3 regions of the Weissella sp. ESL1177 genome follow, and region 2 is predicted to be linked to each of the others. Evidence: predicted binding sites of a transcription regulator. Region 2 holds the regulator's gene; each other region holds the start of a gene.

Region 1 (4,470 bases), 260 kb from region 2:
AATTGAGCATTTAGCATCTTTAAGTAATCAGTTGGTCCATTTGACGACAGCAACAGATAATAATGTCATGGCTATCAAACAAATGAAATTAAGTAGCGATTCTGATTCTGATGAATTATCATTGACAAAACGTGAACGTGATCTAGTTGCCGACGTAGAAATAGAGACGGCACAGAGTCAACAAATTACACAAGATACTTCGGATTTAGTTGAAAAATTGTCCAATACTTATAATAATATTTTGAACAATTCTTTAAATGATACGATGCGGTTTTTAACAGTTTGGTCATTAATTTTAGCGATACCACCAATTATTTCCGGATTTTATGGGATGAATATGCATTTGCCATTAGCAAAAGGCACATGGGCATGGTTTGGTACATTAGTAATGACACTCATATTCATTGCGGCTATCATTTGGTTGGTCAGAAAGAGAAGATAGTAAGATTAGATCTATTGATCATATCGTTGATATAGTAGTCATTTGGCAATTATCAGAGTAAATTAACGTTATGCTCAACTTCATCATAAAAAAGACAGTTTAACGAATATTGAAGTACCCCATAATTGTTAGATATAAAAATCTAACGATTATGGGGCACTTCATGTCACTGTTGTGATAGTTAAACTGTCTTTTTTTACAAATGTTAGTAACATTATTTAGTTGTGATATCGTCTAATATAGCAAACATTGCTTGTTTATTTTCAATAGGGATTGCGTGATTTAAAATGTCAGTTGCTGTTTGGTTTAAGACGGAATTAGAAATATACGCCGCATCGTTAACAACCATTTCGCGAATATTTAATTGCTTAGGTTCCAAGTGACATTGTAAACCAACAACGTTTTGATTGAAAATAAATCCTTGATTTGCTAGATGGTCGCTACTAAATAGCAGCTTAGCATCTGTTGGTATGTCAAACATCTCTTCGTGCCAATGCAAAACGACTAATTTTTGAGGTATATTGGGAATGGCATCAGTTTGGACATAAATTGGTGCCCAACCAACTTCTTTAACAGGTGATTTATGAACACTGTACCCAAGAGACATTGTGATTTGCTGGGCACCAAAACAAGCACCAAAGATTGGTTTATTCGCTTGAATTAATTGTTTGATCAGTGCTCGTTCTTGATGAATCCAAGGCAGATCATCGTTTGGGCTCATTGGACCACCTAAAATGACAAGTAAATCAGTTTCATTGGCAGTAGGCAGCAGATGAAACTGATAAGGATGGTAAATATAAACACTATGATGATGTTCATTGGCCCAGTCTAGAATAGTACCGGGACCTTCATTAGGCGTATGTTGTAAAATATTGATCCTCATGATTGTAAGTTACCTCTATTTTTTAATTAAAATTAACTTACCACAATTTAATGATTTGTAAACAGGCGATTATATTAAAAAACATCATGATTTAAAATCTTTGAGAAAATAGTTAAGGATCATCAATTGAACCATGTTAATCGTTCATTGATGATCCAATTCATTAAAAACAGACGAGAAAAATTTAGTGGGTAAAGTCAACGACCATACGACCAACAATTTGATTGTTTTTCATTTCGTCAATAATATTGTTAATTTCCGATAGTTTACGTGTATGAACAATTGGTTTAACCTGATGTTCAGCACCAAATTGGAAAGCTTCAGTCAAATCTTGTCGTGTGCCGACTAATGAACCGGCCACTTTGATACCATCTAGTACAGTTTTCGAAATATTTAATCCCATCTCACCTTTAGGGAGTGCAATGGCAACTAAAGTACCATCGGGACGAAGCGCATTAACTGCTGTTGTAAACGATGCCGGGCTAACTGCAGTAATGAGGGCACTGTGAACACCACCAACTTTTTCTTGTAAAATTTGTGATGCGTCTTCAGAACGAGAATTGATTGTTAAATCAGCGCCAAGTGATTTTGTGGCAGCTAATTTGTCATCATCAATATCCACCGCAGCCACATGGGCACCAAAAACACGATGTGCGTATTGCACAGCTAAGTTGCCTAAACCACCAGTACCAACAACTTCAACCCATTGGCCAGGTTTAACATCGCCAGTTTTTAAGCCCTTATAAACTGTTACACCGGCACAAGTTAATGAAGTTGCTTCAATCGGATCAAGACCATCGGGTACTTTAACGGCATAATCAGCAGGGACGATGCATTCTTCGGCCATCGCACCATCAACATTGAAACCAGAATTTTGTACATTTCGACATAATGTTTCACGGCCAGTTGTGCAATATTCACAGTGACCACAGCCACGATAGAACCAAGCAATTGAAACGCGATCACCAATGGTTAAGTTAGTGACACCATCAGCAATTTTAATGACTTTACCAACACCTTCATGACCGATAATGCGACCAGGAACTTTACCAAAATCCCCCGCGGCAACATGTAAATCTGTGTGACATAAACCACAATATTCCATTTTTATAAGTGCTTCACCGTATTTTAACTCACGTAAGGTAACATCTTTAATATCAACGTAGCCATCACAGCTATCTCTAACAACGGCAGCTTTCATCATACTTTCCTCCAAAATAATAGGTATCCCTCGAAACAATTAAATCATAACAAAAAGACACAACGGCGTAAAGTGAAAAAAATCACAAAATAAGACAATTTAGCAAAAATTATCTATGTCAATTTTAAAATGGTATGATATTAACTAATGACGACGGTGTGTAGTGGAGGAATATATGGCGAATATTCAAGATATTGCAAAATTAGCAGGTGTATCTAAGGCAACTGTCTCTAGAATATTGAATCAAGATGCAACTTTTTCAGTATCAAATGTTACCAGAGACCGTGTTTGGCAAATAGCTAATCAACTGAATTATAAATTATCAAATGTTGCTAATAGGAATCAGGTGGATAAATTACATTTGGCAATTGTGACTGCATTAACAACAAACCAAGAACTGGGGGATCCTTATTTCCAACAAATTATGGCCGGTGTTAATGAGCAGGCATTACTATGGGGTATGAAAATTGCGGATGAGATTAGGTTACCAGCATTAGAAACGATTGAATGGGAAAATTTATCAATATATGGTGCTGTCATCGTTATTGGGTTATTAACAGAAGATTTATTGTTAAAAATATATAAATATAATCAAAATATTATTATTATCGATGATAGTCGAAATTTTGATAATTTTGATGTTGTTCGAAATGATTTTGATCGTCAAACGAATCAACTGCTAAATTTGCTTTATGCCAATGGTCACCGTAACATTACTTTTATTGGGGGTGAAAAGAATCTTATTGGAGAAGTTGGTGTTGAAAAATCTAGTTTACTAGATGTACGTCACCAATCCTATTTAGACTGGATGATTCTTCATAAATTAGGGGAAAATATTAATACATATATTACTGATTGGACTTCTGATGCAGCAATGCAAGTGATGAAAAAGATTTTAGACGAGCAAACAACAACAACTGCCATATTTGCTAGTAATGATTTACAGGCGATGGGTGTCTATCGAGCGATTCAAGAAGCAGGCTATAAAATACCAACTGATATTGCTGTTGTTAGCTTTGATGATATTGAAATGGCAAAATATTTATTTCCATCTTTAACGACAGTACGTCCAGCAGCAAAAGAGATGGGCAAGGAAGCGATTAATTTAGTCCGTGAAAAATTAATTGGTGAACGACAGTCAGCTATTCAACTAACAATGAATTCTAAGATTATCAGACGTGAAAGTATATAAAATATATCAATCATATTTGGCGCTATGAACGACATAGCGCTTTTTTTCATATTGTAAGTAAACAAGTAAAATAAATAGTTGATTAATTTAAAGAAAGCGATTACAATTCTATTTGTAGGCTGGTAAACAAGTAAACAAACTTACTAATGCTACATCTCAAAATAATCAACTTAAATAATGATAGGGGAAACATTATGGAAGAAATAAACAATCAGTCACAGCAAACAGCTTTACAAAAAATAGTTTCTAGAGTGTCCTATGCCTTTGGTGCTTTTGGTAACGATGTCTTCTATGGCGCGTTGTCGACCTACTTTATTATGTTTGTAACGACACATTTGTTCAATACGGGTGATAAAGCACAAAATAACCGTATGATTATGTATATCACAGCTATTATAACTATTCTACGCGTTATTGAATTAGTGATTGACCCATTTATTGGTAATTGGATCGATCGAACGAAAACACGTTTTGGTCAGTTTAAGCCTTGGGTCGTCATTGGTGGTACAGTAACCTCTATTATGTTGATGTTACTATTTACGGATTTGGGAGGAATCAATCAAACCCATCCTTATTTATATTTAGTTATTTTTGCAATTCTGTATATTACAATGGATATTTTTTATGCCTTTAAGGATGTTGCTTTTTGGTCAATGATTCCAGCATTATCTTTTAATTCAAAAGAACGAGAACGTACTTCTTCATTTGCCCGTATTGGATCAACTTTGGGCGGTGGCCTTGTTGGGGTGGTT
Region 2 (4,470 bases):
TGACATGTTAAAACATCCTACAGAAACTGAAACAGAGTATCAAGCATTATTGACACTGAGTCAAACAGTCAATCAAGTACTATTTGATTTGCGTCAAGATGCGGGAATTGTCTTCCCAGCAGATGAAAAATAAGTAACAGACGAAGGAGAAAACATGGACTCTCGTTTTGAAGAGCGATTAACAACGATTGGGTTTCAGTCACTAACGCCCATTCAAGAAGCAGTCGCAGAACCATTGGCAGCAGGTGTGTCAATTGATGCGCTTGCACCAACAGGAACCGGGAAAACATTAGCTTTCATTTGGCCATTGTTACCAAAATTAGTACCAGATGATGGTGAACAGTTATTAATTTTAGCGCCATCACAAGAATTAGCAATGCAGACAACACGTGTTGCTCGTGAGTGGGCTAATGTGTTATCACTAAAAGTATTGTCGTTGACAGGTGGGGCAAACATCAAGCATCAAGTTGACCGGTTAAAAAAGCACCCTGAAATTTTGGTTGGTACACCTGGTCGTGTGAATGAGTTGATGAATAGTGGCAAGCTGAAACTAAAACGATTACGAACATTAATTTTAGATGAAGCTGATGAATTATTGCGTGATGATACAGCAAATCAAATTGATCATATTTGGGACATTATCAATGATAAAGACATCCAAGTGGCACTATTTGGTGCTACTGAAGTTGATACAACCATTGCTAACGGTTTATTTGATAGAGAGTTTATACGAATTGATCAGCGTCATGTTATGATGCCAACAACGATTAAACATGAATTTTGGCCAACCGCACATGATCAACGTCAAAAACGGTTACGTCAGTTAGCTGCCCAAAAGAACTTTCAAGCGATAGTATTTTTTAATACGACAAAGCAACTTAAAATTACGGCTAGCTTTTTAGCACATGAACATGTTGCCATGGCAACTTTGGTGAGAGGTGACTCAAGTACGACGCGTGCGAGATCATTAATGCATTTTAAAAAAGGTGTTGCCAAATTTCTGTTGACGACAGATGTTGGTGCGAGAGGATTGGATATTCCTGATTTAACAGCAGTAATCAATTTTGATTTACCACGTGATGGTGAAACTTATACGCACCGTGCAGGGCGAACTGGTCGTATGGGTAAGTCAGGATTAGTGATTTCTTTTGGTAATGATCATGACTTGCGTGATTTAAAAAAGATGGTAGCAGTTGATATTCAAACGGTTTCTGGTAGCCAGGTATCTCGCAAGCAAGCCGTGAGGTCAGCAACTACGGCAATAACTCATCATGATCGACCTATTAAACAGGTAACTGGGACAACAACTAAAAGACAGGGTAAACATGAAGGGAAAAAAGTCATTGTATCGCGTGAAGAACGGTTTGCAAAAGAAAAACGAGCGCAAAGAAAGCATCGTAAAAACAAAGGTAAGCCAAAGCATTAATCATGGGCATTATGAAATTTTAAAATAGGTTTAGGGACTATTGATCTAGTTAGTCAGATTAGCTAGATTAATGGTCCTTTTTGAGCGAGGCGTGCTGAAAGATGCTGTGTTTGTTAATGATGGTATTTAGAAAACGTTTACAAAAAATAGTTATTTTGTGAATGTTCGATTGTTAGTTAGTTCACATAAATGATTAAATATGTTATGATAATAACTAATATGAGTTTCACAATCTTTGGAAATGTTTGTGAAAATAGTTAATTTTAAAAAAAGAGGTCGAACTAATGGTTGAACATGATATTCCTAGAGCAACGGCAAAGCGATTGCCAATTTACTATCGTTATTTGAAATTGCTGTTAGACTCTGGGACTGTCCGCGTTTCATCAAACGAATTATCCGAAGCTGTGAAATTTGATGCCGCAACGATTCGACGTGATTTTTCTTATTTCGGCGCACTTGGTAAGCGTGGTTATGGCTACGATGTTGAGGCATTAATGAATTTTTTTGGTGAAATTCTTAATCAAGATACATTAGCTTCAGTCGCATTGGTAGGAGTCGGAAATCTAGGACAAGCTTTATTGAACTTCAATTTTCATCAAAGTTCTAATGCACGAATTGCAGCAGCTTTTGATGTTAATCCAGAAATTGTTAATACGATCCAGTCGGGTATTCCTGTCTATAGTTTGGATGATTTAGAAAAGCAAATCATTGATCAACGAATTGATGTCGCAATTGTGACAGTACCGGCCAATGTAGCACAAGATGTTGCCAAGCGTCTAGCATTCGCAGGCATTCGTGGTATTTTAAACTTTACACCATTACGCTTGGATGTGCCAAAGTCTGTCCGTGTACAAAACGTTGACTTAACAAATGAGCTGCAAACGCTTTTGTATTTTATCAACAATTTTGGAGAAAAATAAGACAACGATCATTAACCAATATAATATAAAAAAGCGCATCAGGAACCAATTTTGGTAACTGATGTGCTTTTTTGGAATGACTAGTCGTTGACATAAATAAAGTCAGCGGCATGTTGTGTTACTTGAATTGTTTGATCACCCGAAACTAAAACAAGGGGACCATCAAATGGCAAACGCTCTTTAATTGTCCAAGTTGTATTTAATCCTAGGTGTAGTGTTTCAGTATATTGTAATAGTTCTAAGTCTTCAGTAAAGCTGTTGATAGTGACAGTTTCATTATCTTTTGCTTCACGTAATGAACGTAATGATTTTGGTGAATAATGATGGTCGATATCAGGAATGCTGAGACCTTGGGGACTTAATTTTGGGAAACCTAAGTACTTATCTAGGGCGTTAATAAATTGATCATTAGCATCGTGATCAAGGTGATCAGCGTTTGAGTGGGCTTCTGAAATTGATAAGCCTAATTTTGTTGCACCAAATGTTTCAATTAAACGGTGGGCACGGATTAAACGGAGGGCTGTTTCACGACCAGGTTTTGTGAGTGTGACACCATAATAAGGCACAACATCAACTTCGCCAGCTTCTTGTAGTTTTGCCAGCATATTAGAAACCGATGAAGGAGTGACGTTTAAATGTTCAGCAATTTGGTTATTAGAAATTTTTGTTGACTCATCGCCACCGCTTAATTCTAAGATTGTTTGTAGATATTGGGTTTTAGAAATAGATTCGGTCATAATGTAAAATTTCCTCGTTTGTTGTGAAATAGTTAATATGATTAATTATACCATGAAATGGCAGATAATGTATTTTATAAAAATGAAACTAATTATACGTTTGATAAAAAAATGATTTTAGGTTATGATAATTATGTAAAATTTAATCAGCAACTGACAACAGTCAGAAACAAGTTTTGGAGGCTCAAAATGCAGGAAATGAAAGTATGCCAAGAGAACAAGTTAGGGGGATGTACCTTAATTCGTCACCTATTACAAAGCTCACGTGATATTTCAGAGCAGACTGTACAACAATTAGCAACAGCACTAGAAGAAACACTGACTTGTCGGCCAGAAGTTTATGTTGGTCAGGTTTATGATAGTTGTGTTTATCGAATTGGTTGTGGTGATATTAACACTGAAACAAAATTATGTTTTTCAACGCCAGATGTTCGTAATAAATTTGCGAGTTCTTTTGAAGTTGCTTGTCGAGAAGTTGGCTTAACTGTGCATCGGAGTTACTAATAATAGGTTAAAAATAGTTCTAATTTCTATAATTAGTCATTTGGATGCAAATTAAGGTCGATCAACTCCCTAGATGGTGGAAGCTGATCGACCTTTTTTGTTTGCATTATAAAATAATTTTTAATTAAATTTTTTGATGTAGTTGATCAATGGTTGTGTTATTCAGCAGTAGATATAATAAAATACTTTGAATTGGTAAAAAAACAAGTTGTTTGATGACACGTACCCAAAGTAGAGAAGTAATCGTTTGTGAATTATGAATGTTACCAATCATGACAACCCATAACGTGTTTAAGATGACATTAACAATTAACAAAACGATTGTAACCGTTAAAATAATCCGTAACCAAGAAAGCGTTTGGCGGCCATAGAAAGAAAAGCCATAAACAGCGGCTGCAATTACTGCGGAAATAGTAAAGCCCCAAAAATAACCATAACCATTCATTAAGCTACTAATGACATCAGTAAAAATTGCAACGAGCATTCCCCAAAAGGGACCATACCACTTAGCAATCACTCCGACAATCAAGAACGTAAAGCCAACTTTGATGGTAGCAGTGCCGAATGAGAAACGACTAATGACTATTTGTAAAGCCATTAAAATGCCCAGCATAGCAAGTTGTCGTGTACGTAAATGTGGTAAGACATATTCTAATGTTTTCATTTGAAAACACCTCCTTATTAATTGGAGGGTTTCACTTGTTACAGTGAATGTGATTCAAGCATCGCGGTAATCCTTCGTCCATGGCCCACATTCCGTTTCCACAGCACTTAACGCACCTGAATCTACCCTGTTCGTTTTACAGGAGTATATTTTACTACATTCTTATTAAAAGTAAACAGCTAGTTTAGAAATAAAACTTTTGAAAGGCATTTTAAAAGT
Region 3 (4,470 bases), 640 kb from region 2:
AATTACGAAGTGGTCGCCTTCTTGCTTTACTAATGTGATTTCTGGTACCCATTTTATTAAAGTTTGTGGGTTTGACAAAATTTTAGCGATCTGTACTTGACTTGTGTTAGCAATAATTACGTTTGAAAAAATTTTTTGATTCATCATTAAGTCCTCCAATACTTGATAGTCTTAATGTATTAAATAAATAAAATATTTCATAATCAGAATACTGATATTTATAAATTCTCATTTATTTTTTCATCAAAAAGTTCTCTTAAAAAATCACTATGTTGTTGTGCTTCTAGTCGTTCATCTTCCTTTTCATTATCTTTTGCAATTTGCGCAATTAATCGATATAGATTTGCTAACATATAATGCGAATTATGAGTGGTAATATAATCAATTCCCTTAAGTGCCCATTCTAAAGCGACACTTTTATGATCGCATTCATAATTAATTAAAGCTGCTAAATAAAAAACGATGTTCAAATTTTCTTCATACTTCATGCTAATTAATTCATCCATTGCTTCATTAATTAAGTCTGTTGCTTGTTTAAAAAAACCTTTTTTCGCTTGTATAACGCCTAATGAAATAAGGCCTAGTCTTGTTAAAACAGATTTATTTTTAAGCCTGTTGTCATTAGATAGAGATAATTTCATATTGTGTTCTGCTTCTAAAAGATTTGCATCAACTTGCACATTCACAATACTTAAGTAATAGTAATAGGCTTGTGTTTGTGTTGCTGTTTGAACACTATCAATTGTATTTTTATCTAGCAAAAATTTTTTTAAGTCTTCATATTGATGTTGGTTGCACAATTTGGAAAGTACTTGATTAAACTGTTTATTAGTTGAGATCAAAAAATCACTAGATAAACTAATTTCATCTAAGCTAACTGAAAGACGGTCACACAAAGATAGCAACAAACGTGCATTCGGCATATACTTGCCATTCTCTATAGCTGATAACATTGACTGTGCGCAAATACCTCGTGCAACAGCGTCCTGTGAAAGATGCTGTTGTTTACGAATTTTTTTTAATGAACTTCCCAATTGATTTTTCATTGTTCGATTCCTCCAACACAGTCTGTACTTAAAATACATTATACAAGCAGTCACTAAAAAAGACTCAGCTATTTTATAACCAAATCTTCTCATCTAAATATTATTAATTCTTTTTTTCTCTATTTTTAACATAGCTATCGACAGTCATGATCGCATTAGCAACATCTTCCGCAGTTACTTCAAACGGCATTTGATGAATTGTCTCTGTTGGAATCGTTGCTTGCTGACCAACTTTTAAGAAATCATCATATGTTGCATTCTCTAAGTGTAAATCAGCCAAAGTTGTTGGCAAACCTAATGATTGATTAAAATCGATATATTTATTTAATACTTCCGTTGGAACATTATCTAACACTAGTTCACAAAGATATCCATAGGCAACTTTTTCACCATGCATCATTTTTTCACTCTCACCAGACAAAACGGTAAAACCATTATAAATGGCGTGGGCAGCAGCCAACCCTGAACTTTCAAAGCCAATACCACTTAGTAACGTATTTGCTTCAACGATTGTTTCTAGCGCTGCTGTCACAACATGAGCTTTTGTCGCAGCAACAGCTTCATGGGCGTGCGCAAACAAATTATCCTCACATGTTTGTGCAATCGCCAAAGATGCCAGTGTTGGTGATTGTCCTAACATTGAATTATTATACCCTCTTGCAACATCTTGTGCCTCAATATTCGTAGCCATCGCATCACCAATACCAGCAATTAAATTCCGTACTGGTGCATTAGCAACAACCTTTGTATCAACTAAAACGATATCTGGATTCTTATCATAAAAAGCATAATTAGTGAATTGTCCTTCAGGTGTATAGAGTACCGACAATGCTGAACAAGGTGCATCTGTTGAAGCTACTGTTGGTAAAATAGCAACAGGAATTTGCAATGTATCAGCAATATTTTTTGCCGTATCTAATGTCTTACCACCACCTAAACCAATAATAAAATCATTTGCATTTTTCTCACCAATGGCAACGACTCGATCAATTTCCTCCTCTGACGCTTCACCACCAAAGGTCACATGCGTTACCATAAAATCAGATGATAAGGTATGACTTAATTTTTCACCCACAATTCCCCAAACAATCTCATCACACAATAATATTGGTTTTTGTCCAAAGTTTTCAAGGTATTCCTTGGGATGATCCAATACCCCACTTCCTTGAACATAGTGTGCTGGACTTGAAAATGCTTTAATCATATTTATTATCCCCCATATGAAAAATTTACGGTTCTTATTTTGTGATTTATTTCACTAAATAAAGTCTAACAAATCTGAAGGTATATGACCAGCAACTTGCTCAAAATTTTTCAAAACGTGCAATTTACCCGTATGACGCTGGTAAATAAGTTATCATTTATTGATGCTTACCAATCTATATTGCATACGCCATCATTATCAACCATATTTTTTACAAAATATAACAAAACGAGAATGAAATAAAAGACGTTCTAAAGACGATTGTAACAACAATTAGGTGCTTGTTGTTGGTAAGACGTCATTTTTTTGAAACACGTTTAAGGGTGTCATAACAACTTGTGTTCCAATTTCTCCAAACATCATTGCTATTTAAAGTTTCCCCGTTAAAAATTGTGCCTCACCAAAGCCAAAGCTCCAATTAGCATCCCCGTTGATCGTAAAATTAACCATCAAATCATTTTCAGCCACTAACTTGTGTGCTGCCAATTCATGGGCTAACTCCGCATAAAAATTCTTAATATCAGATTCATTTCGAGGCCGACTAGTCACCGAGACAACCAGCACATTTTGACTCCGTTCAAAACCCAATCCTGTGTCCTGAATATTCATTTCATAGGGCTCATGTTGCGTTACAATTTGATAGCAGTCTCGTTGATCAACCCCAAAATTATTGACTACAGTTATTTGCGTAATTTTCAGAATATTCTCAATATCCTCTTTTGTACGTCCTTTAATTAAATCAAATCTCACAAGTGGCATCACACGAATCTCCCTTCTGTTTACCTATCATTCTACTGAAATTAACTGATTAATACAAAAACATACTTTCATTTAATCATATTTTCAACATGACAAGATTAAATGCAAGAATATATGAAGAAATTTTTAATAAAAATATTGTAACAACAATAAACAATATCGATAAATTAAAATAATTAGAATTTAATTAAAAAGTAATTGACTTTTTATTTTTTTAGGTCGATAATACGTTACTAATGAACCCGTTACACAGATAATTTGTTAGGTTTATTAATTAATTTATAAAGGAGCATCATATGATTTCACAAAGTGGACCACAGCGTTATATTTCAGATAATGAGGCTTACAATTATTTACCAGAATTTATTAATGAATTAAATATTAAGTCATTATTATTTTTACATGGTGAGAAATCTTTAGCGGCTGCACAACCGTACTTACCCGATTGGCCAACTAATGTTAAAGTCATTGACGTGCCTTTTGGCGGTGAATGTTCATATGAAGAAATTGCTCGGATACGAAGCATTGCAGATGAGAATCAAATTGATATGGTCGTTGGTCTTGGTGGTGGTAAAGTTCTTGATACCGCTAAAAGTGTCACAACAGGAACCCATCGTTACCTTGTATTAATACCAACTTTAGCTAGTAATTGCGCACCTTGGTCTGCTATTTCTGTCCACTACAAAGAATCCGGTGAACATATTGATCATCAAATCTATTTAGAAACCGCAAATTTAATGTTATTAAATCCACAGGTTATTCTAAATTCACCAATTGATTATTTTGTGGCTGGTATTGGTGATACCTTAGCAAAATTCTATGAATCTGAACTTATTTTTGAACAATTACCTGAAAACGCATATACAATTGCCCTAATGATTTCACAACAAATGGGCCGTAACTGTAAAGAAATTTTGCTCAAGCATGCTATTGGCGCCGTAAATGATATGCGCGCAGGTCAGTTAACACCAAGATGGCGCCAGGTTGCTGAAACGATTATTGTTATGGCAGGAACTGTTGGCGGTTGGGGTGATGACTATGGTCGTGCCTCTGGTGCTCACGCCATTCATGACGCATTGACTAGCTTTCCAGCAACATCATCACATCTACATGGTGCCAAAGTTGCTTATGGTATTCTCGTCCTATTGGCGATTGAACATCACACTGACGATTTGAAAAAGCTATTACCCTTCTATATCAAGCTTGGTTTACCAATTAGCCTAGCGGATCTTGATTTAAAAGATATTAGTGACCAAGATATTGAATATCTTGCGCAAACTGCAGCGGCTCCAAGTACGCAAATGCATTTCGTTCCTACGAAAACGCCAATTACCACGGATACGATCAAAGAGTCTATTTTAGCAGTGGAAGATATTACAACGGCCGTTACGAAATAGACATAATAACAAAAATAAGAACTTGTTATCTACTGATGTCCTGATGTCAATCAATTAGATTTCA

What was found. The regulator Rex, encoded in region 2, represses fermentation and respiration genes when NADH is low (regulators of the CRP and FNR family bind a similar motif). The targets are predictions, from matches to a motif close to TTGTGAANTANTTCACAA.
Region 1: adhP (alcohol dehydrogenase AdhP) is a predicted target of Rex. The motif match lies at 2,597-2,614, and genes of this name have one in related genera.
Region 3: AC3B5D_RS04340 (glycerol dehydrogenase) is a predicted target of Rex. The motif match lies at 2,290-2,307, and genes of this name have one in related genera.

What each region holds. Positions count from the first base shown of each region.
Region 1 is NZ_CM176591.1:17,855-22,324, forward strand. Features, by position in the region: gene AC3B5D_RS00060 (magnesium transporter CorA family protein) at 1-442, shown strand, start outside; gene AC3B5D_RS00065 (type 1 glutamine amidotransferase) at 657-1,325, opposite strand; gene adhP (alcohol dehydrogenase AdhP) at 1,510-2,526, opposite strand; gene AC3B5D_RS00075 (LacI family DNA-binding transcriptional regulator) at 2,702-3,718, shown strand; gene AC3B5D_RS00080 (sugar MFS transporter) at 3,913-4,470, shown strand, end outside.
Region 2 is NZ_CM176591.1:275,057-279,526, forward strand. Features, by position in the region: gene AC3B5D_RS01385 (Gfo/Idh/MocA family protein) at 1-133, shown strand, start outside; gene AC3B5D_RS01390 (DEAD/DEAH box helicase) at 155-1,426, shown strand; gene AC3B5D_RS01395 (redox-sensing transcriptional repressor Rex) at 1,711-2,346, shown strand; gene AC3B5D_RS01400 (metal-dependent transcriptional regulator) at 2,427-3,083, opposite strand; gene AC3B5D_RS01405 (hypothetical protein) at 3,273-3,587, shown strand; gene AC3B5D_RS01410 (folate family ECF transporter S component) at 3,712-4,251, opposite strand; THF riboswitch at 4,291-4,383, opposite strand.
Region 3 is NZ_CM176591.1:910,736-915,205, forward strand. Features, by position in the region: gene AC3B5D_RS04330 (SRPBCC family protein) at 1-147, opposite strand, end outside; gene AC3B5D_RS04335 (helix-turn-helix transcriptional regulator) at 219-1,046, opposite strand; gene AC3B5D_RS04340 (glycerol dehydrogenase) at 1,150-2,247, opposite strand; gene AC3B5D_RS04345 (tautomerase family protein) at 2,620-3,009, opposite strand; gene AC3B5D_RS04350 (iron-containing alcohol dehydrogenase family protein) at 3,306-4,406, shown strand.